One region of the Streptomyces nogalater genome, then DNA from elsewhere that is predicted to be linked to it. Evidence: riboswitches for the same ligand, from Rfam matches in the RefSeq annotation. Region 1 holds a riboswitch; each other region holds the start of a gene.

Region 1 (7,434 bases):
CGCCGCCTCCTGGCAGTGGATCTTCCTGATCAACCTGCCCGTCGGCGCCCTGGCCCTCTCCCTCGCGGCACGTCTGCTGCCGAAGGATGCCCCGCGCACCCCCCGCACCGACCGGCCCCGGCTGGACCTCCCCGGTCTGCTGATGCTCTCGCCCGGCCTGGCCCTGCTGCTGTTCGGCCTGTCGCGCGGCGGCGAGCGCGGGGACTTCACGGCCCCCGGCGCGCTGATACCCACGCTCGCCGGTGCGGTGCTCGCCGCGGCCTTCGTACGGCGGGCGCTCACCGTCCGCGCGCCGCTGCTGGACCTGCGGCTGCTGCGGGACCGTACCTTCGCCGCCGGTGTCGCCACGCTCGCACCGTTCACCTGCGGCTACTTCGGCTCGATGCTGCTCGGCCCGCTGTACTGGCAGCAGGAGCGGGGCCTGAGCGCCACGGCGGCCGGGCTGCTCGGCGCGCCGGTCGGGCTCGTGGTCGGTACGACGATGCAGATCGCGGCGCGCCGGGTCGACCGGGTCGCCCCGCGCCTGCTGATCGCGGCGGGGTGCGCGGTGGGCGCCCTCGGCATGGCCCTGCTGGCCTGGCAGACCGGCACGCCCGGGGTCGCGTCATGGCGGGTCGTCGTCGCGGGGATGGTGATGGGCGTGGGCGCCGGGATGACGCTGATGCCGACGATGACCACCGCGAGCCGTGATCTGCCTGCGGACCGGCTGGCCGGGGCGAGCACCGCGCTGAGCATCAACGCCCAGCTCGCCGCGTCGGTCGGTACGGCCCTGCTGTCCGTGCTGCTCGGGGCGGCCGGCCCGGACCCGGCCGGCTTCCGGCTCACCTACGCCGTGGCGGCGGTGCTGCTCGCCCTCGCGGTACCGGCCGCGCTACGCCTCCCGGGCGAACGGCACGGCTGAGTGGCACGGCTGAGCCCGGCGGCCGTCCGGCTGTCCGGCTGTCCGGTCGTCCGACGGCCCGTCAGCCCGCCGTGAGGTCCGTGAGTTCCGTGAGTTCCGTGAGTTCGGTCAGCGGCAGGGTGTGCCGGGTCCGGAGGGCCTTGGCGCGCAGATAGTGGATGTTGTGGGCGGTGGTGAAGACGCCGGTGGGCACCCGGTCCCGGACGGCGATGCCCAGCGCGCGCAACTGCGCCGCCTTGTCGGGGTTGTTGGACAGCAGGTCCAGCTCCGTGACGCCGAGGGCGGTGAGCATCTGGGCGGCGGCCGTGTAGTCGCGGGCGTCCTCCGGCAGGCCGAGGGCGGCGTTCGCCTCGTAGGTGTCGAGCCCCTCGTCCTGGAGGGCGTACGCGTCGAGCTTGTTGTAGAGGCCGATGCCCCGGCCCTCCTGGCGGAGGTACAGCAGGATCCCGCCGCGGTCGGCGACGCGCTCGACCGCCTCGCGCAGCTGCGGGCCGCAGTCGCAGCGGGCCGAGCCGAAGACGTCCCCGGTCAGGCACTCGGAGTGCAGCCGCACCAGCGGGACGGGGCCCGGGTCGCCGAGGACGACGGCGAGGTGCTCCCGGCCGTCGGTGAGACCGTGGAAGGTGACGAGTTCCGCGTCGGCTCCGTAGCCGTCGGCGAAGCGCAGCGGTACCCGGACGCGGGCGCGCGGGGTGGCGGCGGGGATGTCGGCGGGAATGTCGGGCATGCGGATCCCTCCGGGGCATGTGCTTCAGATTTGAAGCAGTGGTTCGACAGGGACCCTACCCCATGCTTAAAAGTTAAAGCAATCGTCCTCGCCGAGCGGCCGCCGCCGCGCAGACGGCCGGCCGATGGGCAGCGGAGGGCGGCGGACGGACAGCAGACGGACGGCCGGCGGGCAGGAGCTGGACGGCTGGCGGGCAGGAGCTGGACGGCAGACGGGCGGCCCGCGGGGCCGGGGTCAGGAGCAGGACGAACGGCGGCGCCAGGGAACGTCGTCCGCCCCCGCCGCGGCCCCCTCGCCCTGCAGCCCGTGCGCGATCCCCGTGCAGATCGCCTCCAGCTGCCCCACCTGCTCCTCGGTGAGCCGGTCGAACAGCAGCGAGCGGACCGTCTCGACATGCCCGGGCGCCGTACGCTCCAGGACGGCCATCCCCTCGTCCGTCAGCACCGCGAGCGAGGCGCGCTTGTCCTCGGGGCAGTTCTCCCGGCGCACCAGACCGTCCCGCTCCAGCCGGTTCACCACGTACGTCAGCCGGCTGCGGGTGATCTTCAGCGCCTCCGCGAGGTCGGTCATGCGCAGCCGCCGGCCGGGGGTGTCGGACAGGCTGGACAGTACCGAGTAGAACAGGTGCGGCATGCCGCCCTCCTGCTGGAGCTGCCGGTCGATCGCGTCCTCCAGGAGGCGGGAGGCGGCGATGTAGGCGCGCCAGGCGCGCTGCTCCTCGGGCGTGAGCCAGCGGGTCGTCATGCCGCCAGTGTAGGTTTGTTTAAAACTTGAACCAAGTCGCCTGCGGACCCGCCCCGCCGCCGGCCCCGCCGCCTCCGGAGGAAAGAGCGCCGATGTCCCTGCCGTACGTGCTGCTGTCCGCCGCCGTCTCCCTCGACGGCTACCTGGACGACACCGGCCCCGAACGGCTCCTGCTGTCCGGCCCGGCCGACTTCGACCGGGTCGACGGGGTACGGGCCTCCGTCGACGCCCTCCTCGTCGGGGCCGGCACGATCCGCGCCGACAACCCCCGCCTGCTGGTCAACTCCGCCGAGCGGCGCGCGGCCCGGCGTGCGGCGGGCCGCCCGGAGTACCCGCTGAAGGTCACCGTCACCGGCTCCGGCGACCTCGACCCGGCGGCGAACTTCTGGCACACCGGCGGCGACAAGCTCGTCTACGCCACCGACCGGGGCGCCGTACGGGCCGCCCGCCTCCTCGGGGACACCGCCGATGTCGTCCCGCTCGGCCCCGCCCTGGACTGGCGGGCCCTGCTGGAGCATCTGCACGAGGTGCGCGGGGTGCGGCGCCTGATGGTGGAGGGCGGTGGCACGGTCCACACCCAGCTGCTCCAGCAGGGCCTGGCCGATGAACTCCAGCTGGTCCTCGCCCCGCTGTTCGTCGGCGATCCGGCGGCCCCGCGGCTGTTCGGGCCGGGCGCCTACCAAGGGGGGCGCCTGCGCCTGCTGGAAACCCGCCGGATCGAGGACGTCGTCCTCACGCGCTACGCGCCCACGGCGCCCGGCTCCGGTACGGCCGCCACCGCCGCCGACCGCCACTGGCTGCGCACCGCCTGTGAACTGGCCGCCCTGTGCCCGCCTTCCCGGACGGCGTTCAGCGTGGGCGCGGTCGTGGTCGCCGCCGACGGCACGGAACTGGCCCGGGGACACTCGCGCGAGGGCGGTGACCCGGTGGTGCACGCGGAGGAGGCGGCGCTGGCGAAGACCGACCCGGCCGACCCGCGGCTGCCCGGCGCCACGGTGTACTCCAGCCTGGAGCCGTGCGCCCGCCGTGCCTCCCGGCCGGCGCCGTGTGCCGAGCTGATCCTGCGGGCGGGGGTGCGCCGGGTGGTCACCGCCTGGCGGGAGCCGGACACGTTCGTCGAGGCGGCCGACGGGACGGGCGTACTGAGGGCGGCGGGGGCACGGGTCGTCGTACTGCCGGAGCTGGAGAATCTCGCGAAGGCACCGAATGCCCATCTGCCGGGCTGAGGGCCGCCCGTCCTGACTGAGACCGTCCCGGGCGCGCATACACCCAGGGCCCGGAATCCTTGGGATTCCGGGCCCTGGGCCTTCAGTAGCGGGGACAGGATTTGAACCTGCGACCTCTGGGTTATGAGCCCAGCGAGCTACCGAGCTGCTCCACCCCGCGTCGTTGTGACTCCAGTGTACGCCATGTGCGGGATGGTTCGCACACCGGTTTCCGCGGCCCCCGTGACGGGCCTCCCCCCGGGCGGTCACGCCCAGGCGGTCGCGGGTGTCACACAAGGTGATCGGGCGAGCGCGCACACATAACAACTGAGTCACCATCAAATCCCGGGTGACTGCTGACGGCTTCTGAGCGCCGGTCAACTTGTCCGGCTTGACGGGATAGTTGCTGATAACTCCACCGGTAAAAACGTTAATGATCAAGGGGACCGGCTTGGAAAGTGACTGTCAGGTCTATTAACGTTCGATAACGCAGCGCGGTCGTCCCAGCCGTCACAAGAGGCGGCTCCGTGCGCACGCGCCGAATCCCGCGAGGGAACCGGGGAACCACCACCTTGGGGTGAATCACGCGGATACCGCCGTGTACTCACGCGAGTCCACGACCGGATATACGCGCGTAGGAGACCTTCCTGCTCCGAACCCGTCAGCTAACCCGGTAGGCGGAGGAAGGAAAGGAGTACGCCCGCGTGGCGTCCAACCGGCCTGGCCCCGAAGCCCCGTCCATACCGGCACAGCACGAGCCCGAACCCGAGACCTTCGGCTACGGCGCCTACCGCGCCGACGAGGGCCCCTGGGAGGAGTGGAACCCCACCGAGGACACCGTCGCCCCGGTCCGCGGCCGGCACCGGGTCGCCAAGCAGCGCGGCGGTTTCGCGCGCAGCTCCACCGTCCTCGGCGTCGGTGTCATGGCCGCGGTCGGCGCGGGCGGCATGGCCAGCGCCAACACCGGCAAGCCGCCGGTCTCCCTCTCCATGCCGGACCTGCCCTCGGTCGGCTCCCTCTTCCAGGACGGCTCCGGTGACGACCGGCCCGCCGAGGCCGCCGCGGCCCCCACGCTCGCCACCGTCGCCGTGGCCTCCGACACGGGCCAGGACAGCGCCGACGCGGGCGAGGTGCTGCGCAACCGGATCATGGCGCAGGCCGAGCAGCAGCAGGGCCAGGCCGACAGCAGGGCCGCCGCGGCCGCGCTCGCCGCCGCCGAGAAGCAGACTGCCGACGCCGCCGCCAAGGCCGAACAGGAGGCCGCCGCCAAGGCCGCCGCCGCCAAGGAGAAGGCGGAGGCCGAGGCCGAGAAGGCGGCCGAGGAGAAGCGGCTGGCCGAGCTGGCCAAGCAGTACGCGCTGCCCACCTCCTCGTACACGATCACCTCGATGTTCGGGCAGGCCGGCTCGATGTGGTCCTCCGGCCACCACACCGGCCTGGACTTCGCCGCCCCCACCGGCACCCTGATCAAGGCCGTGCACAGCGGCACGATCACCGAGGCGGGCTGGGCCGGCGCCTACGGCTACCGCACCGTCCTGACCCTGGACGACGGCACCGAGCTGTGGTTCTGCCACCAGTCCTCGATCAGTGTCTCGGCCGGCCAGAAGGTCACCACCGGCGAGGTCATCGGCCGCGTCGGCGCCACCGGCAACGTCACCGGCCCGCACCTGCACTTCGAGGTCCACCCCGGCGGCGCGCCCGCCGGCATCGACCCGATGGCGTGGCTGCGCGACAAGGGCCTCACCCCCTGACGGTTCCCGCGGAAAGCCCCGACGGTTCTCCGGAAGGCCCTGGCGGTTCTTCCGGAAAGCGGGAATCCTGCGCCGTCGGAGGGATGCGATCGGCCCCCGCCGGCGTTGGCACGTCGTATGACGACACTTCGTAAACTCGGCTCCTCCGACCTTGAGGTCTTCCCGCTCTCCCTGGGCGGCAACGTCTTCGGCTGGACCGCCGACGAGCAGACCTCCTTCGCCGTCCTCGACGCCTACACCGCGGCCGGCGGCAACTTCGTCGACACCGCCGACGTGTACTCGGCCTGGGCCGAGGGCAACAAGGGCGGCGAGTCCGAGACCCTCCTCGGCAAGTGGCTCCAGGCCCGCGGCAACCGCTCGGACGTGGTCGTCGCGACGAAGGTCAGCCAGCACCCCGAGTTCCAGGGCCTGTCCGCCGCCAACATCAAGGCCGCCGCCGACGCCTCGCTGCGCCGCCTGGGCACCGACTACATCGACCTCTACTACACCCACTTCGACCAGCCCGAGGTGCCGGTCGAGGAGATCATCGGCGCGCTGGACGAGCTGGTGAAGGCCGGCAAGGTCCGGCACATCGCCGCCTCCAACATCAGCGCCGAGCGCCTGCGCGCGTCGCTGGAGTTCTCCGACCGCGAGGGCCTGGCCCGCTACGTCGCCGTCCAGCCGCACTACAACCTGGTCTCCCGCGACACCTACGAGGGCCCGCTCCAGGAACTCGCCGCCGCCGAGGGCCTGTCCGCCGTCCCGTACTTCTCGCTCGCCTCGGGCTTCCTGACCGGCAAGTACCGGCCCGGCGCGACGGTGGACAGCGCCCGCGCCGACCGGGCGCAGGAGTACGCGGCCTCCGAGCGCGGCCAGAAGGTCCTGGCGGCCCTGGACGAGGTCGCCGCCGCCCACGAGGCCCCGGTCGCCACGGTCGCCCTGGCCTGGCTGGCCGCCCAGCCGACGGTCACCGCCCCGATCGCCTCCGCCCGCACGCCCGAGCAGCTTCCGGCGCTGCTCGGCGTGGCGGAGCTGAAGCTGACGAACGCGGAGGTCGCGAAGCTGACGCAGGCCTCGGCCTAGTCCGCTCCACGGCGGTGCCGGCCCTCCGTACGGGCCCCTGCGATCAGGTGCGGTACGGGTTGTACGACGGGTTGTACGACGGGTAGGGCGCCGCCGGGTAGCCGTACGGCGCCGCCGGCCGGTACACCGGGGCCGGAGCGGCGGCCCGGCTCGCGTACTCCAGCGCCGGCCGGGCCACGTGCCGCCGCCGCCACAGCTCCTCCAGCAGTTCCCGCTCCCGTACGGTGAAGTCCGCCCCGGCCCTGCCCGCACGCCCGCGCTGCCGCAGGAAGGCGAGCGAGGTGGCGTACCCCTCGTAGCGGGCCACCTCCCGGGCCGCCGGACGGCCGTGGTGGTGCCGGGCGTAGTCCCGGGCCATCCGGCGCGCCCGCATCGACCCCAGCGCGAACGGCTCGCCCGGCCCCAGCCACCCGGCCAGCACATACGCCGGCAGCTCCGCCCGTACGGTGCGCAGCTCCCGCTGCCGGGTCCAGACCGCGAGCCAGGTCACCAGCCCGAACACGGGCACCATGAAGCCGCCGTAGACGGCGAAGAACCCGTACTGCCCGAAGGTGGCCGAGCCGTTCCAGAAGGCGTGCATGCCCATCGCGAGCAGCAGTCCGCACACCGGCAGCAGGACCCGCCGGACGGGCCGGCGCTCGGCGGACAGCGCGGCGATGCCGAAGCCGATGCCGGTCAGCACGGTGAACAGGGGGTGCGCGAACGGGGACATCACGATGCGCACGAAGAAGGTGGCGGCGGTGACGGAGGCGATGCCCCGGTCACCGGTGAGCTGGTCGGTCCCGAAGGCCGTACCCAGGTAGAGGATGTTCTCGGTGAACGCGAACCCGGTGGCGGTGATCCCCGCGATCACCACGCCGTCCACGATCCCGGTGAAGTCGCGTCTGCGGAAGAGGAAGACCAGCAGGACGGCCGCGGCCTTCGCGGACTCCTCCACGACCGGCGCTATCACCGTGGCGCCGAGGGTGTCGGCGCTCGCCGGGTCGGCGGTGGAGGTGGCGATCCACTCGGTGGCGAAGCTGTTGGCCACGATGGCTATCAGCG
Region 2 (7,434 bases), on a different contig from region 1:
AGCGTCAGATAACCGCCGGTCAGCGCCTTGCCCACACACATGACATCGGGCGCGACGGCCGCGTGGTCCGCCGCGAACAGCGCGCCGGTGCGGCCGAAACCGGTGGCGATCTCGTCGAACACCAGCAGCACGTCGTGCGCGTCGCACGCCTCACGCAACACCCGCAGATACGCGGGGGAGTGGAAGCGCATCCCGCCCGCGCCCTGCACCACCGGCTCCACGATCACCGCGGCCAGCTCGTCGGCGTGCCGGGCGATCAGCTCCCGCAGGTGCTCGGCGTACGACTCCTCGTACGCGGCCGGCGGCGGGTCCGCGAACACCTGGCGCGGCAGCACGCCGGTCCACAGCTCGTGCATCCCGCCCTCGGGGTCGCACACCGACATCGGCTGCCAGGTGTCACCGTGGTAGCCGCCCCGCCAGGTCAGCAGCCGCCGCTTGGCCGGCCGGCCGAGCGAACGCCAGTACTGCAGACACATCTTCACCGCGACCTCGACCGACACGGACCCCGAGTCGGCCAGGAAGACATGCTCCAGGCCGTCCGGCGACAGGTCGACCAGGAGCTTCGCGAGCCGGACGGCGGGCTCGTGCGTGAGCCCGCCGAACATCACATGGCTCATCCGGCCCAGCTGCTCGCGTGCGGCCTCGTTGAGGACCGGGTGGTTGTAGCCGTGGATGGCCGACCACCACGACGACATGCCGTCGACCAGCTCGCCGGAACCGTCCGCCAGCCGCAGCCGGACCCCGCTCGCCGACTCCACGACGAGCGGGTCCACCCGGCCGGGCATCGGACCGTAGGGATGCCACACATGCCGCCGGTCCAGCTCCAGCAGCTCCGCGACGCCCGGCTCAGGCATTGGGCGCGAGGTCCGTGCCGGCACCCCGGCGGCGGACGGCGACGAGGTCGGTGCGCGGCTCGGCCGCCGAGGCCGGCACGCTCGCCGTGCCGCACACCCCGCCGCCCGCGTGCGACCCGCAGTCCGCCCCGGCGTGCGAGCCGCACCCCGCCTCCGCCTGCGACCCGCAGCCCGCCTTTGCGTGCGAGCCGCAGCCGTGCGCGGCGTCGGCCCGGTGCTCCGGCAGGGTCACCTCCCCGGCGCCCTCCACCTCGAAGCCGGCGTCCGCGATCATCTCCAGGTCGGCCTTGCCTGCCTGGCCCTCGCTGGTCAGGTAGTCGCCGAGGAAGATGGAGTTGGCCAGGTGCAGCGCCAGCGGCTGCATGCTGCGCAGATGGACCTCGCGGCCGCCCGCGATACGCACCTCCACGTCCGGGCAGACGAACCGGACCATCGCCAGGATCCGCAGACAGCGCTGCGGGGTGAGGTTCCACTCCTTGGCCAGCGGAGTGCCCTCGAACGGGATCAGGAAGTTCACCGGCACCGAGTCCGGGTCCAGCTCGCGCAGCGAGAACACCACGTCCACCAGGTCCTCGTCGCTCTCGCCCATGCCGGCGATGAGACCCGAGCAGGCGGACAGACCGGCCGCGTGCGCCTTCCGCACCGTGTCCACCCGGTCGGCGTACGTGTGGGTGGTGGTGATGTCCCCGTAGGTGGACTCCGAGGTGTTGAGGTTGTGGTTGTAGGCGTCCGCGCCCGCCGCGCGCAGCCGCTCGGCCTGGCCGTCGGAGAGCAGGCCGAGGCAGGCGCACACCTCGACGTCCTCGTTCTGCTCCTTGATCGCCTTGATGGTCTCCGAGACCCGGTCCACGTCCCGGTCGGTCGGGCCGCGCCCGCTGGCCACCAGACACACCCGCTTGGCCCCGCCCGCGAGGCCCGCGGCGGCGGCCTGGGACGCCTCGTCCGGCTTGAGCCAGGTGTACTTCAGGATGTCGGCCTTGGAGCCCAGCCGCTGGGAGCAGTACGAGCAGTCCTCGGGGCACAGCCCCGACTTGAGGTTGACCAGATAGTTGAGTTTCACCCGTCGCCCGAACCAGTGCCGGCGCACCTTTCCGGCCGCGGTCACCACGTCGAGCAGGTCGTCATCGGAGGTGGCCAGCACGGCGAGCGCTTCCTCGCGCGTCGGCAGCTCGCGCCGAAGCCCCTTGTCCACCAGCGTGTTCAGCAGGTCCATGAGCCACGATCCTGTCCTACGGGACCGCTCCCGGCCAAGGAGACTTGGCACAACAGAGCCCGCTGATCGTGTGGGTATCGCCACACCCTGGGCGGCCGACCCTGCGGCTAGGGTCTGTTCGATACCTACAAAAGCACCGGAGGACCCATGGCGTTCGGCTGGATCGACGAGCAGGCCGAGGCGCGCCGCCGCGCCGGACTCGTGCGCACCCTGCGCCCGCGCCCCGCCGACTCGCCGCTGCTGGACCTGGCGAGCAACGACTACCTGGGTCTGTCCCGCCATCCCGAGGTCACCGAGGGGGCCGCCGAGGCCGCCCGGCGCTGGGGCGGCGGCTCCACCGGCTCCCGGCTGGTCACCGGCAGCACCGAGTTGCACGCCGCACTGGAGCGCGCGCTCGCCGCGTTCTGCGGGTTCGAGGCGGCCCTGGTGTTCTCCTCCGGGTACGCCGCGAACCTGGCCGCGGTCACCACACTCGGTCCGCACGGCTCGCTGATCGTCTCCGACGCGGGCAACCACGCCTCCCTCATCGACGGCTGCCGGCTCGCCCGGGGCGAGACCCAGGTCGTCGGGCACGCCGATCCCGAGGCGGTGCGCAAGGCCCTGGGCACGCGCGAGGGCGCGGCGATCGTGGTCTCGGACACGGTCTTCTCGGTCGACGGGGACCGCGCCCCGCTGGCCGACCTGGCCGCCGCCTGCCGGGAGTACGGAGCGGGACTGGTGGTGGACGACGCCCACGGCCTCGGCGTGCTGGGCGACGGCGGCCGGGGCGCGCCGTACGCGGCCGGGCTCGCGGGCGCCGACGACGTGGTGGTCACGGCCACCCTGTCCAAGTCGCTCGGCAGTCAGGGCGGCGTGGTGCTGGGCCCGGCGCGGGTGATCGACCACCTGGTGAACGCGGCCCGGACGTTCATCTTCGACACGGGCCTGGCGCCGGCGGCGGCCGGTGCCGCGCTGGCGGCGCTGCGGCTGCTGGAGCGCGAGCCGGAACGGGCGGCACGCGCCCGCGAGGTGGCCGCGGAACTGCACGCACGGCTGACCGCCGCGGGTCTGGAGGCGGTACGTCCGGACGCCGCGGTGGTCTCCGTGCGGGCTCCGTCCCCGGAGCGGGCGGTGCGCTGGGCGGCCGACTGCCGTTCGGCGGGTCTGGCCGTGGGCTGTTTCCGTCCTCCTTCCGTGCCCGACGGCATCTCACGGCTGAGGCTGACCGCCCGCGCGGATCTCTCCGGGGCCGAGATCGAACGCGCTGTACGCGTCATCGGCGAGACGCGACCATGAGTCGGCGTGACACGGCCGTGCATCACACGAAACGACGAAAGACTGAACGAATCCGATCAGAGAGCGGACAGAAGTTGGTCGGGGGTCGGTCGGGGGTTGGTCAGAGGGTGGTCAGAGGGCGCTGACAAAGCCCGTCCAGCTCTCCGGGGAGAAGAGCAGGGCGGGTCCTGCGGGGTCCTTCGAGTCGCGCACGGCGAGCAGTCCGGCCGCGGGGCCGGAGCGCGGCCGTGCCGTCTCCACGCAGTTGTTCGCGCCCGTGCTGCGGCTGCTGCGCAGCCAGCGCACCTCGTGCAGATCGGTACTGGCAGGGACGTTCCGAGGCAGAGCTGACATGGTGCCTCCTTACGCGCCGTCACCTATCCCGGCGATGTAGTCCAACGAGTCCTCGGGGGAAAGGGCGTGGAACTGAAGGGTGCTGAAGGCCTCGGAGTAGGCCATGAGGTCTTCTTTCCGTTCCAGGTAGAGGCTACTCGTCAACTGGTCGAGAACAACCACGTCCAGATCAGCAGTGCTCGGAAATGAGAAGATAACGAAAGGCCCGGTGAGGCCGATATGCGCCCCCGCCGTGAAGGGCAGCACCTGGAGCCGTACCTGCGGCAGGCGGGCGGCCTCCATCAGCCGCCGGCGCTGCCGGGCCATCACCCCGGGACCGCCCACCTCGCGGCGCAGCACCGCCTCGTCCAGTACGGCGCTCAGCGCCAGCGGCGGATCCGACCGCAGCACGTCCTGCCGGGCCAGCCGCACCTCCACCAGGGTGTCCAGGCGGTCCTCGTCCAGGTCCTTCACGGCGGCCCGGGTCACCGCGCGGGCGTACTCGGCGGTCTGCAACAGACCGGGCACCACCGTGGTCTCCAGGGTGCGCATCGCGCTCGCCTGTGACTCCAGGCTGATGAAATCGCGGTAGGTGGGCGGCAGTACGCCCCGGTAGGCGTGCCACCAGCGGTGCCGGCCGCTCGTCTCCTCCGACCCCGCCAGTATCAGCAGCAACTCGCGCAGATGCCTGTCCCGCACCCCGTAGGCGTCCAGCAGCAACCGTAAATCGGCCGGTTTCACGCCGCTGGCGCCGGTCTCGATACGGCTCACCTTCGACTGGTGCCAGCCGACCAGCCGGGCCGCCTCACCACTGGTCAGCCCGGCGCCGGTGCGCAGCGTGCGCAGTTCGGCGCCCAGCTTGCGGCGGCGTACCGCGGGACCGTTCTGCATGGGCTCCTCCTTACTCCGTCCGGACCGCCCCTATACGGTCTCGCGTCGCAGAGTTCACCGCTTCGAGCGACAGATATATGCATATCTTGGTGGATCGCCCCCCGTGACCGTCCCGGTGATGGCAGTCTGACGGACAAGCACCAGTCCGGGACCGTACTCGAACCCACCGCTGTATGGCGGACCGCGGTCCCGTTGGGAAAGGGACGACGTCGCCATGGCAGACCATCTGGAAGCCTCCGTCACTCTGCCGAGCGATCCCGCCTCGGTCTCGGCCGCGCGCTCCTATGTCGTGGGCACCCTCGCGGAGTGGGGCCTGCCGTCGGACACCGAGACGGCCGACACCGTCCGGCTCATCGTGTCCGAACTCGCCACCAACGCCGTACAGCACACCTTCGGCCAGTCACCCACCTTCACTGTCGACATCGCGCTGCACCATGACGAACAGTTGCGCATCGGCGTCACGGACAGCCATCCCCGCTTTCCGAAGAGACTGCCCGCCGCGGTCCAGCAGGACAATGGGCGCGGCATGGTGATCATCCGCTGGCTCACCGCGGAGTGCGGCGGCCGCCTCCGGGTCCGCCCGACCAACGAGGGCGGCAAGACGGTCTCCATCGAACTCCCCTGGTCCCTGCCAACGGCACCCCTCCCCACAGGCCGGCCACCGGAGACTCCGGCGGGCTGACGCCTGGGGGAGTCCCGTTTCCGGCCTGACGGCGGCGAGGCCGTGCGGGGGAGGGCATTGACGGGCGGATGCGTCCCCTCTCTATGGCACGGGGCCGAGGCACCGTGCCGGGGCGGGTTGGGAGCGCGTCGGCCGGGGCGGGGTGTGCGGGGGCGAGGGGCCACTGAGCGAGTGCCGCCCCATGCGGCCGGCCGGAGTGGCTCGGCCTCGGGCGGTTCCACACCGACTCGTGAGTCACTCGCCGGGGTCCGCACCCGCCTGCCGGCGCCGGGGTGAAGCCGGCTTGTGTGCCGGGCAGGCTCGCGGGCTCGGGTTTCCCACGCTTCCGCTCTTCCCGGGACACAGCCGTGTCGGCGTGCCGGGCGACCGTTCGGTCCCTGTGCGGGCGGTGGGCGACCGGCCCGGCTGCGGACGGCCCCGCGTCGACCCGCCAGGCGTTCCCCGGGGCGCGCCCTTCAGCCTCCGTGCGGCCGGTCGGGCGCAGGCTTCGTGCGGCCCCGCGCGGACCCGCCAGGCGTTCGCCCGGGCGCGCCCCCGCCGGAGGCAGGCAGTCCCGACGGACCACCGGGCAGCCACTCGGCCCCTGGGCCCCCGGGCCTCTGCCTGCCTGCCCGCCTGCCCCGGAAGGCGGCCGTGGCGGTTCGCCGAGCCCTCGGACCCGAGCCTGTCCTCCGGACCCGAGCCTGCCCGTCTGACCCCGGACGAGACCGCCCTCGGGGAGGCCGGCGCGCCGGTGGCCCGGTGCCCGCGCGGGCCACGAGGTGGTCGTGGTCGGCCCCGGGCCGCCGAGGGCCACAGGAGGTCCAAGGGGCCGCTCGCGGCGCGCTGGAGCGGCCCTGCTGTCGGAGCCGCTCCCAGCCGTGGGCGGGTCAGCCGACCCGGCCGTACCAGACGCTCTTGGTCCAGATCTTCTGGAGCTTCACCACGTCCCCGGTCTTCGGGGCGTGCCAGATCTTGTTGTGGCCGGCGTAGATGCCGACGTGGTAGACGCTGGAACCCGAGTGGAAGAAGACCAGGTCGCCGACCTTGCGGTTGCGGGCGGAGATGTGGCGCGACTTGTTGTACTGCTGCGCGGCGGTGCGCGGCAGCTTCTTGCCGGCCTTCTTGAACGAGTACAGCGTCAGCCCCGAGCAGTCGAATCTGTTCGGTCCGGTGGCGCCCCACCGGTATGGGGCGCCCTTCTTGGAGGCCGCGACCTTGAGTGCCTTCGACGCGATCGTCGCGGCGGAGGCGTCGGTGGCGAGACCGGGTACCGCGATCGAGCCGCCCACGGCGGCGAGGGTGAGAGCCGAGGCCGTACCGGCCCGGGCCATCAGCGACGGGACTCGATTGAGCGCAGTCATGCGCAACCCTTCGTCAGCCGCCTGTGAAGGATGACCTGTCGGATTCGGGCTGGCGAAGTAGCCCGGCCGCGTTGCCACGGCTTCACCCCAAGGGCCGCCCGGAACCTCCGCCCCCGCCCGACCCTGTGTCGGACGACTGGACTTCCGTTCCGGCGAACCCGCCTTGCTTGGGTCCTCCACTCCTGCCGATCCACTTCCGTCGACCGGTCATCCGGGCGGCGGCAGGACTCGGCGTCCGCCCGGATCGCCCCGCCGCGGTGGCGGGGGCTTGTCGTCAGACAGGGATCTTGGCTCACAACTGTCTGAAAATCCCAACGGAATCGGGGATTTGTGGTGTTCCTCACCACTCACCCGTTCGGGTGGACAGTGCTCTGTTCGAGGCCCCGTCAGATCATCGGCGTAGCCCCGGACCTGGGGCGATGCCCTCGCCGGCGATTCCCGGACCCGTGCGTTGCGCAACTCGGGAGGCCCGGAAAACGATCGGGATGTACACCGGTCGGCGGTACGTCGTTCGGGCCGTTTCAACTCCGGTCCGAACGACGCGTGTCGACGCGTCGGCGCCGCCGGCCGGGCGGGGTGTCCGCCTCAGCCGACGCTTTCCGGCGGGAGCGCGACGCGAGCGGCCCGGCGCTCGCCGTCGAGCACCCGCAGCGCCCGTGCCAGCGTGTCCCCGTGCAGCTCCGTCTCGCCCCGCTGGTGCATCAGCGCGAGCGCGTCCCGCAGCTCTGCCGCCTTGCGCACCAGCGCCTGGGCGGCGCGCAACCCGCCGTAGGTGGTTCCGTGCCGGGCCGGATTGACGCGGCCGAGCAGGTCGACGGCCTCCAGGTAACGATCGATCAACTCGCCCTCGGCGCGGGTCAGGGC
Region 3 (7,434 bases), on a different contig from region 1:
GGCGGCGGCGACCGGCGCCGGCTTGGCGGCCTCGTAGAACTCCTCGCGCGGGTTCTCCATGGCGCCGAGGGAGACGACCTCGCGCTTGAGGAACATGCCGAGGGTCCAGTCGGCGAAGACACGGATCTTGCGGTTCCAGGTCGGCATCGCCAGACCGTGGTAGCCACGGTGCATGTACCAGGCGAGACGGCCCTTGAGCTTGATCTTCATCTTGCCCATGACGATCATCGCCACGCCCTTGTGCAGGCCGAGGCCGGCGACCGCGCCCTTGTTGGCGTGCTCGTACTCCTTCTGCGGGAAGCCCCGCATACCGGAGATCACGTTGTCGCCGAGGACCTTGGCCTGGCGCAGCGCGTGCTGGGCGTTCGGCGGGCACCAGGCGTTCTCGTTGCCCGCCTTGCGGCCGACGAGGTCCGGGACCTGTGCGTTGTCACCGGCGGCCCAGATGTAGTCCGTGCCCTTGACCTGGAGCGTGGGCTCGCAGTCGACGTGGCCGCGCGGGCCGAGGGGCAGGCCGAAGCGGGCGAGGGCCGGGTTCGGCTTGACGCCGGCCGTCCACACGATGGTGTTGGCGTCGACCTCCAGGCCGTTCTTCAGCACCACGTGGCCGTCGACGCAGGAGTCCATCGAGGTGGAGAGGTAGATCTCCACGCCCCGGCTCTCCAGGTGCTCCTTGCCGTACTGGCCGAGCTTGGGGCCGACCTCGGGCAGGATCTTGTCGGCGGCGTCGACAAGGATGAAACGCATGTCCTCGCGGGACACGTTCTTGTAGTACTTGGCCGCGTCCCGGGCCATGTCCTCGACCTCGCCGATGGTCTCCGCGCCCGCGAAGCCGCCGCCGATGAAGACGAAGGTGAGCGCCTTGCGGCGGATCTCCTCGTCGGTCGTGGAGTCGGCCTTGTCCAGCTGCTCCAGGACGTGGTTGCGCAGGCCGATGGACTCCTCGATGCCCTTCATGCCGATGCCCTGTTCGGCGAGGCCGGGGATCGGGAAGGTGCGGGAGACCGCGCCCATGGCGATGACCAGGTAGTCGAAGGGCAGCTCGTACGCCTCGCCCACCAGCGGGGCGATCGTGGCGACCTTGCGGTCCTGGTCGATGGTGGTGACCCGACCGGTGAGGATCTCCGCCTTCGGCAGCACGCGTCGCAGCGGGACGACGACGTGGCGAGGGGAGATGCTGCCGGCGGCGGCTTCGGGGAGGAAGGGCTGGTAGGTCATGTACGACCGGGGGTCGACGACCGTGACGGTCGCCTCGCCGTAGCGCATCTTCTTGAGGATGCGCCGAGCTGCGTACAGGCCTACGTACCCACCGCCTACTACGAGGATCCTGGGACGCTCCGTGGTGCTCATGCCATCGAGTATCCACCCGCCCCAGGGGGGTCGCTCGTGCGCCCCTTCACAAGAACCGACAGGCCCTGTGTTAAACTCCGCGACCCACGTGAGCGAGGTCATGTGGTCCGGCGGGAACCGCGCGGCGGTTCGCCCCGTTGTCAAGGCCGCGTGAGCAGCCTCTCCGGAGTCGCGGGGTGGCCGTGAGAGTGTCGTGACGCCTCCGGAACAGCCTCCTCCAGGGCCCGTTCGCGCCCTTCATCTGAACATGTTCAAACGGTCTTTGATGCCCCGGAAGGGCCATCCGGCCCCGTTCGGGGGTCCCCCTGGGCCCAATTCCTTGTGAAGAACTTCACGAACTTTTCCGCGCGCATACGACGGAGGGCCCCCGAGGGGGCCCTCCGGGCCGCTCAAACGTTATCCAACCTGCTCAGCGGTCGGCTACCGGTGAGTAACAAAAGAGATCTACGCCACCGACCACGCGATGCCGTCCAGGATGTCGTGCTCGCTCACCACGACCTCCTCGGCGCCGGTGCGTTCCATGATCGCGAGCAGGACGAGGGCGCCCGCGCCGATCACGTCGACCCGGCCCGGATGCATGGACGGGACGGCCGCGCGCTCGGCGTGCGTGGAGCGCAGCAGCCACTCGGTGATCTCCCGCACCCGGTCCCGGGAGATCCGGGAGTGGTGGATGCGCGCGGAGTCGTACTCGGGCAGCTCCTGGGCGATCGCGGAGACCGTGGTGACCGATCCGGCCAGGCCCACCAGGGTGCGCGCCTCGCGCAGCGGGACCGTCCGCTCGGCCAGGTCCAGGGCGGCCTCCACATCGGCCCTTATGGCGGCGATCTGCTCCCCGGTGGGCGGGTCGGAGACCTCGCCGCCGTGCACCAGGTGCCGCTCGGTCATGCGCACACAGCCGATGTCCACCGACCGCGCGGCGCGCACCCGGTCGTCGCCGACGACGAACTCGGTGGAGCCGCCGCCGATGTCCACCACCAGATAGGGCCGGGCGAGGTCGGTGCGGCCGGTGAGTTCCTTCGTGGCGCCGGTGAAGGAGAACTCGGCCTCCTGGTCACCGGTGATGACCTCCGGCTCCACCCCGAGGATGTCCAGCACCCCGCGCGTGAAGTCCTCGCGGTTCTCGGCGTCCCGGGAGGCGGAGGTGGCGACGAAGCGGACCCGTTCGGCCCCGTGCTCCTTGATGATCCCGGCGTACTCGCGGCAGGCGGCGAAGGTGCGCTCCAGCGCCTCGGGGGCGAGCCGGCCGGTGCGGTCGACGCCCTGGCCGAGCCGTACGATCGTCATCCGGCGGTCCAGCTCGGTCAGTTCCCCCGTCGCCGGGTCGGCGTCGGCGACCAGCAGCCGGATGGAGTTCGTCCCGCAGTCGACGGCGGCCACACGGGTCACTTGGCGTCCCCCTCGGTGGTGGTGTCGACCGTCACGCACGCGCCCTTGCGCCACCACTCCGGCAGCATCGCCAGGGCCTCGTCGCCGAGCGGGTTCACGCCCGGTCCGGCGGCCAGCGAGTGGGCGACGAGGACGTGCAGGCACTTCACCCGATCGGGCATGCCGCCCGCGCTCGGGAAGCCCTGGAGGACCTCGATCTCGTCCCGGCGCCGGATGTAGTCCTCGTGCGCGGCCCGGTAGGCGGCGGCCAGCTCCGGGTCGCGCTGGAGCCGCTCGGTCATCTCCTTCATCACGCCGTCCGCCTCCAGCGTGCCGATGGCGGAGGACGCCTTGGGGCACGTCAGGTAGTACAGCGTCGGGAAGGGGGTGCCGTCGGGCAGGCGCGGCGCCGTCTCCACGACGTCCGGCTGACCGCACGGGCAGCGGTGCGCGATGGCCCGAAGGCCCCGCGGCGGGCGGCCCAGCTGCTGCTTGAAGGCCTCTACGTCCGCGTCGGTGGGCTCGGTGCGCGGAGTGGGCGACGGAGGGGTTTCCATGGCTGGCTGTCGGAGACTTTCTGTCGGTTCACTGGTCGGAGGCGTCGGACTTGTCGACGCCGTCCCAGACGTTCGCGTACCAGGGCCGGCGGGCGGCCCCGAGGTCGGCGCGGGACTGCTTGGCCGCGCCGGGGTCGACGACCACGTACCCGGTCTCGCCGGGCCGTACGTAGTGCAGCCGGCGGCGGATCTGCTGCTCGGCGTAGGCGTCGTCCTGCCAGCGCGCCTTGAGGTCCCGCAGCTGTTCCACCCGCTCGCGGGCCTGCTGCTGCCGGCGCTGGAGGTCGGCGATCTCCGCGCGCTGGGAGACGTACTGCCGCATCGGGTAGGCGAGGGCGACGACCATCGTGCACAGCACCAGTGCGAGCAGCGCCGCGCGGCCGGTGAGCCGGGAGCGGCGGGCCTGCCGTCTGGTCTGGGAGCGGTAGACACGGGCCGCGGTCTGCTCGCCGAGCAGCCTGATCCTGGTCGCGGTGGAGAACCGGTCACGGTCCTTCACGCCCATCTTCCCCGCCTCCCGTCACACGCGCGTACGTCCCCGGACACGGTACGGGACCGGGTGCGGGGACGTACGTACGACTGGCTAGGACGTTAGCCCGGGCAGGCGCTCAGCCCTTGAAGCGCGGGAAGGCGCTGCGGCCGGCGTACACCGCGGCGTCGTCGAGGATCTCCTCGATGCGCAGCAGCTGGTTGTACTTGGCGACGCGCTCGGAGCGGGCCGGGGCGCCGGTCTTGATCTGGCCGCAGTTGGTGGCGACGGCCAGGTCGGCGATGGTGACGTCCTCGGTCTCGCCGGAGCGGTGGGACATCATGCACTTGTAGCCGTTGCGCTGGGCCAGCTCGACGGCGTCCAGGGTCTCGGTCAGCGAGCCGATCTGGTTGACCTTGACCAGCAGGGCGTTGGCGGCGCCCTCCTCGATGCCCTTGGCCAGGCGCTCCGGGTTGGTCACGAACAGGTCGTCGCCGACCAGCTGGACCTTGTCGCCGAGCTTGGCGGTGATGGTCTTCCAGCCCTCCCAGTCGTCCTCGAAGAGCGGGTCCTCGATGGAGACCAGCGGGTACGCCTCGACCAGCTCGGCGTAGTACTCGGTCATCTCGGAGGCGGTGCGGTTCTTGCCCTCGAAGACGTACGAGCCGTCCTTGTAGAACTCGGACGCGGCGACGTCGAGCGCCAGGGCGATCTGCTCGCCGGGGGTGTAGCCGGCCTCCTTGATCGCCTCCAGGATGAGGTCGAGGGCCTCACGGTTGGAGCCGAGGTTCGGGGCGAAGCCGCCCTCGTCGCCGAGGCCGGTGGACAGGCCCTTGTTCTTCAGGACCTTCTTCAGGGTGTGGTAGACCTCGGCACCCCAGCGCAGGGCCTCGGAGAAGGACTCCGCGCCGATCGGGGCGATCATGAACTCCTGGATGTCCACGTTGGAGTCGGCGTGCGAGCCGCCGTTCAGGATGTTCATCATCGGCACCGGCAGCAGGTGCGCGTTCGGGCCGCCCAGGTAGCGGAAGAGCGGCAGGTCGCTGGCCTCGGAGGCGGCGTGGGCGACGGCGAGCGAGACACCGAGGATGGCGTTGGCGCCGAGGGAGCCCTTGTTGTCGGTGGCGTCCAGGTCGAACATGGCCTGGTCGATCAGGCGCTGCTCGGTGGCGTCGTAGCCGACCAGCTCGGGGCCGATCTGCTCGATGACGGCGAGGACGGCCTTCTCGACGCCCTTGCCCTGGTAACGGTTCGGGTCACCGTCGCGCAGCTCGATGGCCTCGAAGGCGCCGGTCGAGGCGCCGGACGGCACGGCGGCACGACCCGTGCTGCCGTCGTCGAGGCCGACCTCGACCTCGACCGTGGGGTTGCCTCGGGAGTCCAGGATTTCCCGGGCTACGACGACGTCGATGGACGGCACGAGCATCTCCTTCTTGGATGTGACGCTGGAAGTGCGGGGCTGGTGTGCCTTGCGACTAGAGCCTAACCGTCCCGGGCCGCTCGGCCGGCGACCGACCGCCCCGTGGACAGAGCGACCGTACCGTTTGTTTCCATTCGAAACAAAGGGGTCCCGGCCGGTTCCGGGCGAAGGGGCGCCGGGCGGACGCGGAAAAACCCCGTCCCGGCGCGTACGGGGGAACACGCGCCGGGACGGGGAGCCCCTGGGGGACGGGGGTGGCCCGCACGGCCCTTCGGTGAGCGGCCGGCCTGTGCGGGCCTCGCAGCCTCCCGTGGGCCCGCCGGGATGTGCGGGCCGCCGGGCCGGGGGCCGGGGGGTTACTTCAGGTGGAGCTGCTGGCCCGGGTAGATCAGGTCGGCGTCCTGGACGATGTCCTTGTTCAGCTCGAACAGCTTCTGCCAGCCGCCGGCGACCTTGTGCCGCGCGGCGACGGTGCTGAGCGTGTCGCCCTCGACCACCTTGTACTCGCCGTCGCCCTTCTGGACCTTCTTGCCGGTCGGGGTGGTGACGGTCTTGCCCGCGCTCTTGGACGTGGAGGCGGCCGGGCGCTCGGCGGAGCGGGAGGCGGCCTGCTGGTCGGTGGAGCGGGTGGTGGTGCCCGAGTCCTGGGTGGACGGGGAGGAGGGGGTGGAGGGGGTGGACGGCGCGGGGGCGCTCGGGGCCGAGCCGTTGTACGGGGTGCCCGACAGGCCTGTGCCGCACACCGGCCAGGCGCCCTTGCCCTGCGAGGCGAGGACCTTCTCGGCGACGGCTATCTGCTGGGACTTGCTCGCCTTGTCGGCGGTGGAGGCGTACTGCGTGCCGCCGTACGCGGCCCAGGTGGAGGCGGAGAACTGCAGACCGCCGTAGTAGCCGTTGCCGGTGTTGATGGACCAGTTGCCGCCGGACTCGCACTGGGCGACCGCGTCCCACTGGGAGGCGGTGGCGGCGGAGGCGTTGCCGGCCGCCATCAGCGGGGCGGCGACGGCGGCGCCGGTGACACCGGCGAGCGTGACGGCGCGGACGGCCTTGGACGGACGACGGTGCTTGCCCTTGCCGGTAAACAGCATGGATCGATTCCCCTCACCGACGCCTGCGAGGTGAGCTGTCGGGTTCGGGCCGGTTGAGTTGCCCGGCCGCGTCCGCTTTCGCGTGACACGGCTTCACCCCCAGCCGGTCCCAGCCTCAACTGCTGGGCCCGGCACTTACCTTGGGTCCCCCGCTCCTGCCTACGGCGCTTGACGCGACGACTGTTCCCGGACGACCGCCGGCAGGATTCGGCGTGGCGGATACCGGGGCTCGTGGTGACGAGCGGCCTCGACCGTAGACAGGTGATCGCCGGAATTTCAAAGACGATCAGGGCTTCTGAGACTCATCCCACACTTTCGCCAAACCGGACATTCAGGCGTTAAGTAGGGCGCCAAGTCCCGCTACTTTGCGCCCGTTTCGCCCTGGACATCCAGGGTCTGACCGGCGGCGATGTGATTCGGGTCGGCGCCGATGGCCTTCTTGTTGCCGGCGTACAGCGCGCGCCATCCGCCGTCGACGTCAAGGGAGTCGGCGATGGAGGACAGCGAGTCGCCCTGGCGGACGGTGTAGGTGTCCGGTTCACGGGACGCGTGACGGCCGGACGAGGCGTCGTGCTGACCGTTTGTCACGCTTTCGTCCGCGCTCGGGCCCCGGTGGCGCCCGCCGGTGCCGACGGCGCCGGTGTCGACCAGGCTCCAAGACCCGGCCGCCTGCTGCGGGTTGCCCACGGTCCCGACGTCCGGCGTGGCCGTCGGGAAGCCGCCCGGGCCCTGCGAACCGCCGATGTCGGGCGTGGGGGACTTGTCGGACTCGGGGGTGTCGGTCCCGGCGGAACCGGGGGTCTCGCCGGTGCCCTTGCCCGTTTCCCTGTCCGCGTCTTCGCCGGCGGCCTTGTCCGCGCCCTTGTCGCCCTTGTCGCCGTTGTCGCCCTTGACGTCCTTGTTGCCCTTGTCCTGCTTGGTGGACGGCGTGCCGGTCGGCTCCGCGGAGGAGCCGGATCCCGGGTCGGCAGTGGAGCCGGTGGAGGGCGACGCGTCCGGCGAGCCGGACGGGGTGGAGGTCCCGGGGGTCGCGGACGTGCCGGAGTCGCCGGCCGGTCCGGACGAGTCCTCGGAACCGCCGGTGTCACCGGAGCCGCCGACGCCCGTGTCGACGTCCACGGACCCCGAGTTCCGCGTCAGGCCGGACAGCAGGGCGCAGGTGGCCCAGGGGGCGGTGCCCCGGTC
Region 4 (7,434 bases), on a different contig from region 1:
CGGTCCGCGCGGCGCCCGCAGACCCGGCGGCAGTTCGGGGGCGCGTTCGCGCAGCTGCGCCCGGGCCTGGCCCCGGCTGCGGCGGGCCTCGAACAGCTCGCGGGCCAGCATCGCCGTCGTCCAGGCGGCTCCGCAGGCCAGCAGCAGGGTGAGGGCGGTGGCCCACACGGGGGTGGTGGACAGGTCGTAGGCGGCGGTGACGGCGGGCGGCGCGGGGGCGAACACGCGGTCGCGGACGGTGTGGAAGACGGCCGCCGCGCCCAGGACCAGCGCGGTCAGACAGCACAGCAGGACGGTGGCGACCAGACACTGCCATACCCACAGCGCGACCACGGGTTCCCGTTCGGGCCAGGCCGCCCGGGTCAGCGCGCGGGGCGCCGGTACGGCGGCCGTCAGGCCGACGACGCTCAGCAGGAGCAGGCAGACGGTCATGCCGGGGCTCCGGTTCCTGGTCGGAAAGGTGTGCGGGTACGGGGTGGTGCGGGGGCACGCGTCGCACGGCCGCGCGGGGTGCGGACGCGTGTCCCTGTCAGTATGGCGAAGAAGGGCGGTGCGAGTCAGGTGCCGGTGGCGAACCGACCGGGTGTGACGGCGAAAGTCCAGGTGGGAGAGGGGAGTTCGGCGGGGCCGGAACAGGGTCCCGGCCCGGCGGCGTGCCGGACGCCGCCAGGGACGGCGCCCGGCAGACAGACAGGCCAACAGACAGGCGGGCGCGGACGGGCACGGTCACGGGCCGTCCGCGAGCCGCCCGTCGTACCAGTGCCTCAGTCCGCCACGACGCGGCCCGTGACCTCGCCCAGTCCGATCCGGTGGCCGTCCGGTCCGGGGGCCCAGGCCGACAGGGTCACCACGTCCCCGTCCTCCAGGAACGTCCGCTTGCCGTCCGGGAGTTCGAGGGGGTCACGACCGTTCCAGGTCAGCTCCAGCAGCGAGCCCCGCTGGTCCTCGGCCGGGCCGCTCACCGTGCCCGAGCCGTACAGGTCGCCGGTGCGCAGCGAGGCGCCGTTGACCGTCATATGGGCGAGCTGCTGGGCGGCGGTCCAGTACATGGTGGAGAACGGCGGTTCGGAGACCACCTGGCCGTTGACCGCGACGGAGATACGGAGGTCGTAGCCGCCGGGTTCGACGCCGGGGGCCGTGTCGTCCAGGTAGGGCAGCAGCGGGTGGGTGCGCTCCGGAGGGGCCAGGCGCGCGTGCTTCAGCGCCTCCAGCGGGGTGATCCACGCCGAGACCGAGGTGGCGAAGGACTTGCCGAGGAACGGGCCGAGCGGGACGTACTCCCAGGCCTGGATGTCCCGCGCGGACCAGTCGTTGAGCAGGCAGAGCCCGAAGACGTGCTCGCGGAAGTCGCCGAGCGCCACCGGGCGGCCCTGCCGGGACGGCACGCCCACGACGAAGCCGACCTCGGCCTCGATGTCCAGCCGGACCGACGGGCCGAAGACGGGCGCGGGGTCGGCGGGGCCCTTGCGCTGCCCGGCCGGCCGTACGACGTCCGTGCCGGAGACGACGACCGTGCCGGCGCGGCCGTGGTAACCGATCGGCAGGTGCTTCCAGTTGGGGGTGAGGCTGTCCTCGGCGTCCGGGCGGAAGATCCGGCCGACGTTGCGGGCGTGGTGTTCCGAGGCGTAGAAGTCGACGTAGTCCGCCACCTCGAAGGGCAGGTGCAGCGTCACCTCGGACAGGGGGTGGAACAGCGGCTCGACCGTCGGGCGGTGCGCCGGGTCGGTGACCCAGGAGGTGACGGCCCGCCGTATCTCCGACCAGGTGGCGCGGCCGGCGGCCAGCAGCGGGTTGAGGGTGGGGGCGGCGAGCAGCGCCTGGTGGGGCGAGCCGACCGCCGCCGCCGTGGCGCCCGCGTCGAGGACGTGGTTCCCGAGCCGGACGCCGATCCTCCGCTCCGTGCTGCCGGTGGGCGAGAACACGCCGTAGGGGAGGTTGTGCGGGCCGAAGGGGTCGCCCTCGGGGACGTCGAAGGGGGGCATGGGTGCTGCCTCACTCTCATCCGTGCCATGCATGGCGAAGCGTTCCATGGGGTCGGGCACACGTTACGGCCGACACGCCTGTCATGGGCAGTGGTCCCCGCGCCCGGGGGTTTGCTCGAAAGGGTGCTCGCCCGGGCCGTGACAGTCCGGTGGGTTTTCGCCACCGAGCCCTGCGCGGGCGGCACTTGGGGGCGGGCGGTACGGCGGGAGAGGGGAGCGAGGGATGAGTCGGCGGGGCCCGGGGTCCGTATTCTCTGGGCATGGCATCCACCCCGGCATATGCCCTCATCGCCACTGACCTGGACGGAACGCTGCTGCGCGGCGACGACACCGTCTCCGACCGGTCGCTCGCCGCGCTCGCGCGGGTGGCGCGGGCCGGGGCCCGGCACCTGGTGGTCACCGGCCGCCCTGCGCCACGGGTGCGGCCCCTGCTCACGCGCCTCGGCTGCACCTCACTGGCGGTGTGCGGGCAGGGCGCGCAGGTCTACGACGCCCGGGCGGGCCGGCTGCTGTGGTCGGTCCGGCTGGACCGGGAGCTGGCGGAGACCGCGCTCGGCAAGGTCGAGGCGGAGGTGGGGCAGGTGTACGCGGCGGTCGACCAGGACGGCGAGGACGGGCTCACGCTGATCGAGCCCGGCTACCGGATGCCGCATCCGACGCTGCCCGCGGTCCGGGTCGGCCGGCGCGCCGATCTGTGGGCCGAGCCCATCAGCAAGGTGCTGCTGCGTCACGCCGAGCTGTCCGACGACGAGCTGGCGGCCGTGGCGCGCTCGGCGGTGGGCTCGCTGGCGAGCGTCACCATGTCGGGGCCGGGCACCGTGGAGCTCCAGCCGAGCGGGGTGACGAAGGCGACCGGTCTGGCGCTGGCCGCCGAGCGGCTGGGGATCGGTGCCGAACGGGCCCTGGCCTTCGGTGACATGCCCAACGACATCCCGATGTTCCGCTGGGCGGCGCGCGGTGTGGCCATGGCCGGCGCACATCCCGAGCTGAAGGCGGTGGCCGACGAGGTCACGGTGTCGAACGAGGACGACGGGGTCGCCGTCGTCCTCGAAAGACTGTTCCCGGCCGCCTGACCGCGTCAGGGGCCGGGCGGCCGGTCCGGTCAGTAGGCGCCGAAGACGTTGTCGATCGAGCCGTACCGGTCCGCCGCGTAGTTGCAGGCGGCGGTGATGTTCGCGACCGGGTCGTAGATGTCGAAGGACGTTCCGGCGACGTGGTACGCGTTGAAGGTGGGGTCGATGACCTGGAGCAGGCCCTTGGACGGGATGCCCTTGGCCGCGTTGGAGTCCCAGAGGTTGATGGCCGACGGGTTGCCGGAGGACTCGCGGATGATGTTGCGGTGGATGCCGTTGTAGGTGCCCGGGATGTTCTTCTCGGCCATGATCGCGAGCGATTCGCGGATCCAGCCGTCGAGGTTGTCCGGGTATCCGGCGGGGGTGGTGGCCACCGCCGGGGCCGCGGTGGTGGCGGCGGACGCGCCGGTCGCGCCGATGAGCGGCAGGGCGAGGACGGCGGCGCCGGTGCAGGCGGCGGCGAGGGTGCGGACGAGGCGGGTGTTCCGGGTACGGCGGTGCTGAGCGGCAGCAGGCATCGAAAGTTCCTCTCCGGCGCCTGCGAGGTGAGCTGTCGGGTTCGGGCGGGGAGGTGCCCGGCCGTGCCCGGAAGGAGGCACGGCTTCACCCCGAGCCGTTCCGGTGCGGCGTATGCCGTCCGGCGCGGCGACTTACCTGGGTCCCCCGCTCCTGCCGTACGAATGAGTTCGTGAATGGGTTACGCGGGCGGCGGCAGGATTAGGCGTCCACCCGACGGCCCGGAACGTATGCGAGAGCACATGTCGGGAACAAGTACCGGATTCATACAAGGCGCCATTTGGTCTTGATCGATGTCGTTTGAGGGGCTTGATCCTTTGCGAATGCCAATCCTCAACTCGCCGACGGGGCAAGGCGTGGCGGGGGCGTGGCGGGCGGCGCGGGCGAGCTGGGGCGAGTGACCCAATTCACGAAATGGCAAAAGACTTCAAATCGGACATGGGGGATTAGGGCTATTCAGGCCTGAAGTCCGAGTAGTGGTGGAACCCGGAGTGGGGCGCGCGTCGTTGCCCTGGAGGCCGACGGGGGAGGGGTGAGGGTGAGGAAGGTGTGGAGAGGTCGCGACACGGCATCCGGATTACCGTTAAGTCGATATATGTCCCTTATTACCGTGTGATCAAAACCATGCCGGTCATGGTCCGATACCACCCGGGCTGGACCGGTGGGCGCTATCGGTGATCGAAACAGGACCGGATACGCTGACTTGAGTGATGGCAGCGACCTATCGACAAACCGTGTAATCGCCAGCAGACACCAGCAGACAGGAGACCCCTCGTGACCGTCGTCGGGCCGTTCGGGCTGAGCGTGCGGGACCAGGCTCTCGAAGCCGATGTCCAGGCCGGATTGGCGGCTGTCGAGGAAGGCTTGCTCGATGCCACCAAGAGCGAGGTCCCGTTCATCACCGAGGCCGCGCAGCACCTCGTGCGGGCCGGCGGGAAACGATTCCGGCCACTGCTCGTGATGCTCGCCGCCCAGTTCGGCGACCCGTACGCGCCGGGCGTCGTGCCGTCGGCCGTGGTCGTGGAGCTGACCCACCTGGCCACGCTCTACCACGACGACGTCATGGACGAGGCGGCCGTACGGCGCGGAGTGGACAGCGCCAACACCCGCTGGGGCAACTCCGTCGCGGTCCTCACCGGCGACTTCCTCTTCGCCCGCGCCTCCCAGATCCTCGCCGACCTCGGCCCGGAGGCGGTCCGGGTGCAGGCCCTGGCGTTCGAACGGCTGGTCACCGGGCAGATCCTGGAGACCGCGGGCCCCTCGGACGGCCGCGACCCGGTCGAGCACTACCTGGACGTGCTGGCCGGCAAGACCGGCTCCCTGGTGGCGGTGTCCTGCCGGTTCGGCGCGATGATGTCCGGCGCCGGCGAGCGGGTCGTGGACGTGCTCACCCAGTACGGCGAACGGCTCGGCGTCGCCTTCCAGCTGGCGGACGACGTCCTGGACATCGCCTCCGACTCCCACGAGTCCGGCAAGACCCCGGGCACCGACCTGCGCGAGGGCATCCCGACGCTTCCGGTGCTCCGGCTGCGCGAGCGGGCCGCCCGGCTCGGGCTGGCCGAGGACATCGCGCTGTGCGAACTGCTGGACTCCGACCTCAGCGACGACACCCGGCACGCCCGGGCGCTGGCCGCGCTGCGCGCCCACCCCGCGCTGGAGCAGGCCCGCCGGGACACGGTCCGGTACGCGGAGGAGGCGCGGTCCGCGCTGGCCCCGCTGCCGGAGTGCGGCGCCAAGGCTGCGCTGATGGAGCTGTGCGACGCGGTGGTCCACCGCGCCGGCTGACCCGGCCCGCCCACCCCGTCCGTCCCTCCGGTGGCCCCGCACCCCTCGCATGGCCGGATCCCGGCGTCCCCCGCATGGACGCGGCCTCCCCCCGCGACCCCGGCGACCCCTACGGGTCGTAGGGGGACGCCGCCGTCCGGTGTCATACCGCAGGCGTAGGCGCAGTTGCCTCCGAGGGTTGACGCTTCCGCTCGGCGGATTTGGTCATATGGAAACCGCAGGAATCACCACGACTCATCGATTCGGGTGAGAATGGCGGCTCAGGGTTGACCAGCGTGAGAACAGCCGCCGCCGACGACGGAGGTAAGGCACACATGGCACCGTACGAATCCGACGACGCAGTGGGCGCCGCGCACGAGGACGCCGCGCGGGACGGGGCCCCGCGCTCCGGCCGGCGCAAGGCCGCCCGGTACGGCGTTCCCGTCGCGGTGGTGGGGGTGGCGGCGGCCACGATCGGGCTCGTCCCGGCGCTCGCCGACTCCGGCGACCCCGACCTGCCGAAGATCACCGCACAGCAGCTCATCGAGAAGATGGCCAGGTCGGACGTGCAACAGCTGTCCGGCACCGTGAAGATCACCACCGACCTCGGCCTGCCGGACCTCGGCGGCCTGGAGGACGGCCTGCTCTCCGGCGCGGACCACGGCGGCTCCGGCGACGGCTCCTCCGCCGACCCGCGGTCCAGGCTCACCGAGCTGGCGTCCGGCATGCACACCCTGCGGGTCGCCGCCGACGGCCCGGACCGGCAGAAGATGTCGCTGCTGGAGCGCGGCGCCGAGTACAGCCTCATCCACGACGGCAAGGACGTCTGGGGCTACGACAGCAAGAGCAACGAGGTCTACCACTCCACCGCGGCCGGGTCCGGCAAGGAGCGTCGGGCAGAGCCGCCGGCCACCCCGAAGGACTTCGCCGACGAGGCGCTGAAGGCGGTGGACGACACCACGTCCGTCACCGTCGACGGCACCGCGCAGGTGGCCGGCCGCGACGCCTACAAGCTGCTGATCCGGCCCCGGCAGTCCGGCACCACGGTCGGTGCGATCAGCATCGCCGTGGACGCGAAGACCTGGATGCCGCTGAAGTTCACGCTCACCCCGAGGAGCGGCGGGGCCGCCGTGGTCGACGCCGGCTTCACCCAGGTCTCGTTCGGCCGGCCGGCCGCCTCCACCTTCGACTTCACCCCGCCGAAGGGCGCGCGGGTCACCGAGGAGAAGGACGCGGCGGCCAGGACGCCCGGCCCGGAGCACGACGAGGACTTCACCGAGGGCCTCGGCGGGCTGGACGTCCTCGGCGAGGGCTGGACGTCCGTTGCCACCGTCGACACCGGCGCCAAGGGCGGCCTGCCCACCGGTTCCCAGGGCGGTGACGCCGGCGGCTTCCTCGGCTCGCTCGGCGACCCGGTCTCCGGGAAGTTCGGCAAGGGCACGGTCTTCTCCACCCGCCTGGTCAACGCCCTGATCACCGACGACGGCAAGGTGTACGCCGGCCTGGTGACGAAGGAGACCCTGGTGAAGGCGGCCGACGCGGGGAAGTGACCCCCACCGGGACCGACGAGACGAGGGGAAGCCGATGGACGAACGCGAGCGCGGCGGCCCGCCGGAGGGCGACCCGGCGAGTGTGATCGACACGCGCGGGCTCACCAAGCGCTACCGCGGCGGACAGCTCGCCGTGGACGGTCTCGACCTGACCGTCCCGGCGGGCAGCGTCTTCGGCTTCCTCGGCCCCAACGGTTCCGGCAAGACCACCACCATCCGGATGCTGATGGGCCTGATCGAACCGACCGCGGGCACGGTCAGGCTGCTCGGCCGCCCCATGCCCCGGGCGGCCCGTACGGTCCTCCCGCAGGTCGGGGCCCTCATCGAGGGCCCCGCTCTGTACGGCTTCCTCTCCGGCCGGGACAACCTGGTGCGCTACGACTCCGCCGACCCCACCGCCGACCCGCGCACCCGGCACGCGCGCGTGGCCGCCGCGCTGGACCGGGTCGGCCTGACGGCGGCCGCCGGCAAGAAGGCGAAGGCGTACTCGCTCGGCATGAAGCAGCGCCTGGGCCTGGCCGCCGCGCTGCTCCAGCCGCGCCGGCTGCT

What was found. A riboswitch is a leader RNA that binds a small molecule or an ion and turns the genes downstream of it on or off. The one in region 1 is predicted to bind cyclic di-AMP.
Region 2: it holds a riboswitch for cyclic di-AMP, as region 1 does, so the genes downstream of both, ABD350_RS27285 (C40 family peptidase) here and ABD350_RS23310 (M23 family metallopeptidase) in region 1, are expected to answer to the same signal.
Region 3: it holds a riboswitch for cyclic di-AMP, as region 1 does, so the genes downstream of both, ABD350_RS20975 (transglycosylase family protein) here and ABD350_RS23310 (M23 family metallopeptidase) in region 1, are expected to answer to the same signal.
Region 4: it holds a riboswitch for cyclic di-AMP, as region 1 does, so the genes downstream of both, ABD350_RS11485 (transglycosylase SLT domain-containing protein) here and ABD350_RS23310 (M23 family metallopeptidase) in region 1, are expected to answer to the same signal.

The regions. Positions count from the first base shown of each region.
Region 1 covers NZ_BAAASM010000035.1:42,768-50,201, forward strand. Annotated here, with positions in the region: gene ABD350_RS23285 (DHA2 family efflux MFS transporter permease subunit) at 1-901, shown strand, start outside; gene ABD350_RS23290 (GTP cyclohydrolase II) at 963-1,628, opposite strand; gene ABD350_RS23295 (MarR family winged helix-turn-helix transcriptional regulator) at 1,863-2,372, opposite strand; gene ABD350_RS23300 (dihydrofolate reductase family protein) at 2,465-3,598, shown strand; tRNA gene ABD350_RS23305 (tRNA-Met) at 3,685-3,758, opposite strand; cyclic di-AMP (ydaO/yuaA leader) riboswitch at 4,104-4,272, shown strand; gene ABD350_RS23310 (M23 family metallopeptidase) at 4,282-5,328, shown strand; gene ABD350_RS23315 (aldo/keto reductase) at 5,446-6,390, shown strand; gene ABD350_RS23320 (PrsW family intramembrane metalloprotease) at 6,434-7,434, opposite strand, start outside.
Region 2 covers NZ_BAAASM010000043.1:58,065-65,498, forward strand. Annotated here, with positions in the region: gene ABD350_RS27255 (adenosylmethionine--8-amino-7-oxononanoate transaminase) at 1-854, opposite strand, end outside; gene bioB (biotin synthase BioB) at 847-2,067, opposite strand; gene ABD350_RS27265 (8-amino-7-oxononanoate synthase) at 2,215-3,342, shown strand; gene ABD350_RS27270 (DUF397 domain-containing protein) at 3,454-3,675, opposite strand; gene ABD350_RS27275 (helix-turn-helix domain-containing protein) at 3,685-4,545, opposite strand; gene ABD350_RS27280 (ATP-binding protein) at 4,760-5,227, shown strand; gene ABD350_RS27285 (C40 family peptidase) at 6,097-6,570, opposite strand; cyclic di-AMP (ydaO/yuaA leader) riboswitch at 6,574-6,715, opposite strand; gene ABD350_RS27290 (hypothetical protein) at 7,156-7,434, opposite strand, start outside.
Region 3 covers NZ_BAAASM010000031.1:83,936-91,369, reverse strand. Annotated here, with positions in the region: gene ABD350_RS21000 (NAD(P)/FAD-dependent oxidoreductase) at 1-1,350, opposite strand, end outside; gene ABD350_RS20995 (Ppx/GppA phosphatase family protein) at 1,795-2,736, opposite strand; gene ABD350_RS20990 (DUF501 domain-containing protein) at 2,733-3,272, opposite strand; gene ABD350_RS20985 (FtsB family cell division protein) at 3,301-3,777, opposite strand; gene eno (phosphopyruvate hydratase) at 3,881-5,161, opposite strand; gene ABD350_RS20975 (transglycosylase family protein) at 5,518-6,249, opposite strand; cyclic di-AMP (ydaO/yuaA leader) riboswitch at 6,255-6,426, opposite strand; gene ABD350_RS20970 (transglycosylase family protein) at 6,610-7,434, opposite strand, start outside.
Region 4 covers NZ_BAAASM010000013.1:41,493-48,926, reverse strand. Annotated here, with positions in the region: gene ABD350_RS11500 (M56 family metallopeptidase) at 1-432, opposite strand, end outside; gene fahA (fumarylacetoacetase) at 765-1,982, opposite strand; gene ABD350_RS11490 (HAD family hydrolase) at 2,243-3,055, shown strand; gene ABD350_RS11485 (transglycosylase SLT domain-containing protein) at 3,085-3,573, opposite strand; cyclic di-AMP (ydaO/yuaA leader) riboswitch at 3,576-3,756, opposite strand; gene ABD350_RS11480 (polyprenyl synthetase family protein) at 4,346-5,356, shown strand; gene ABD350_RS11475 (LolA family protein) at 5,671-6,885, shown strand; gene ABD350_RS11470 (ABC transporter ATP-binding protein) at 6,920-7,434, shown strand, end outside.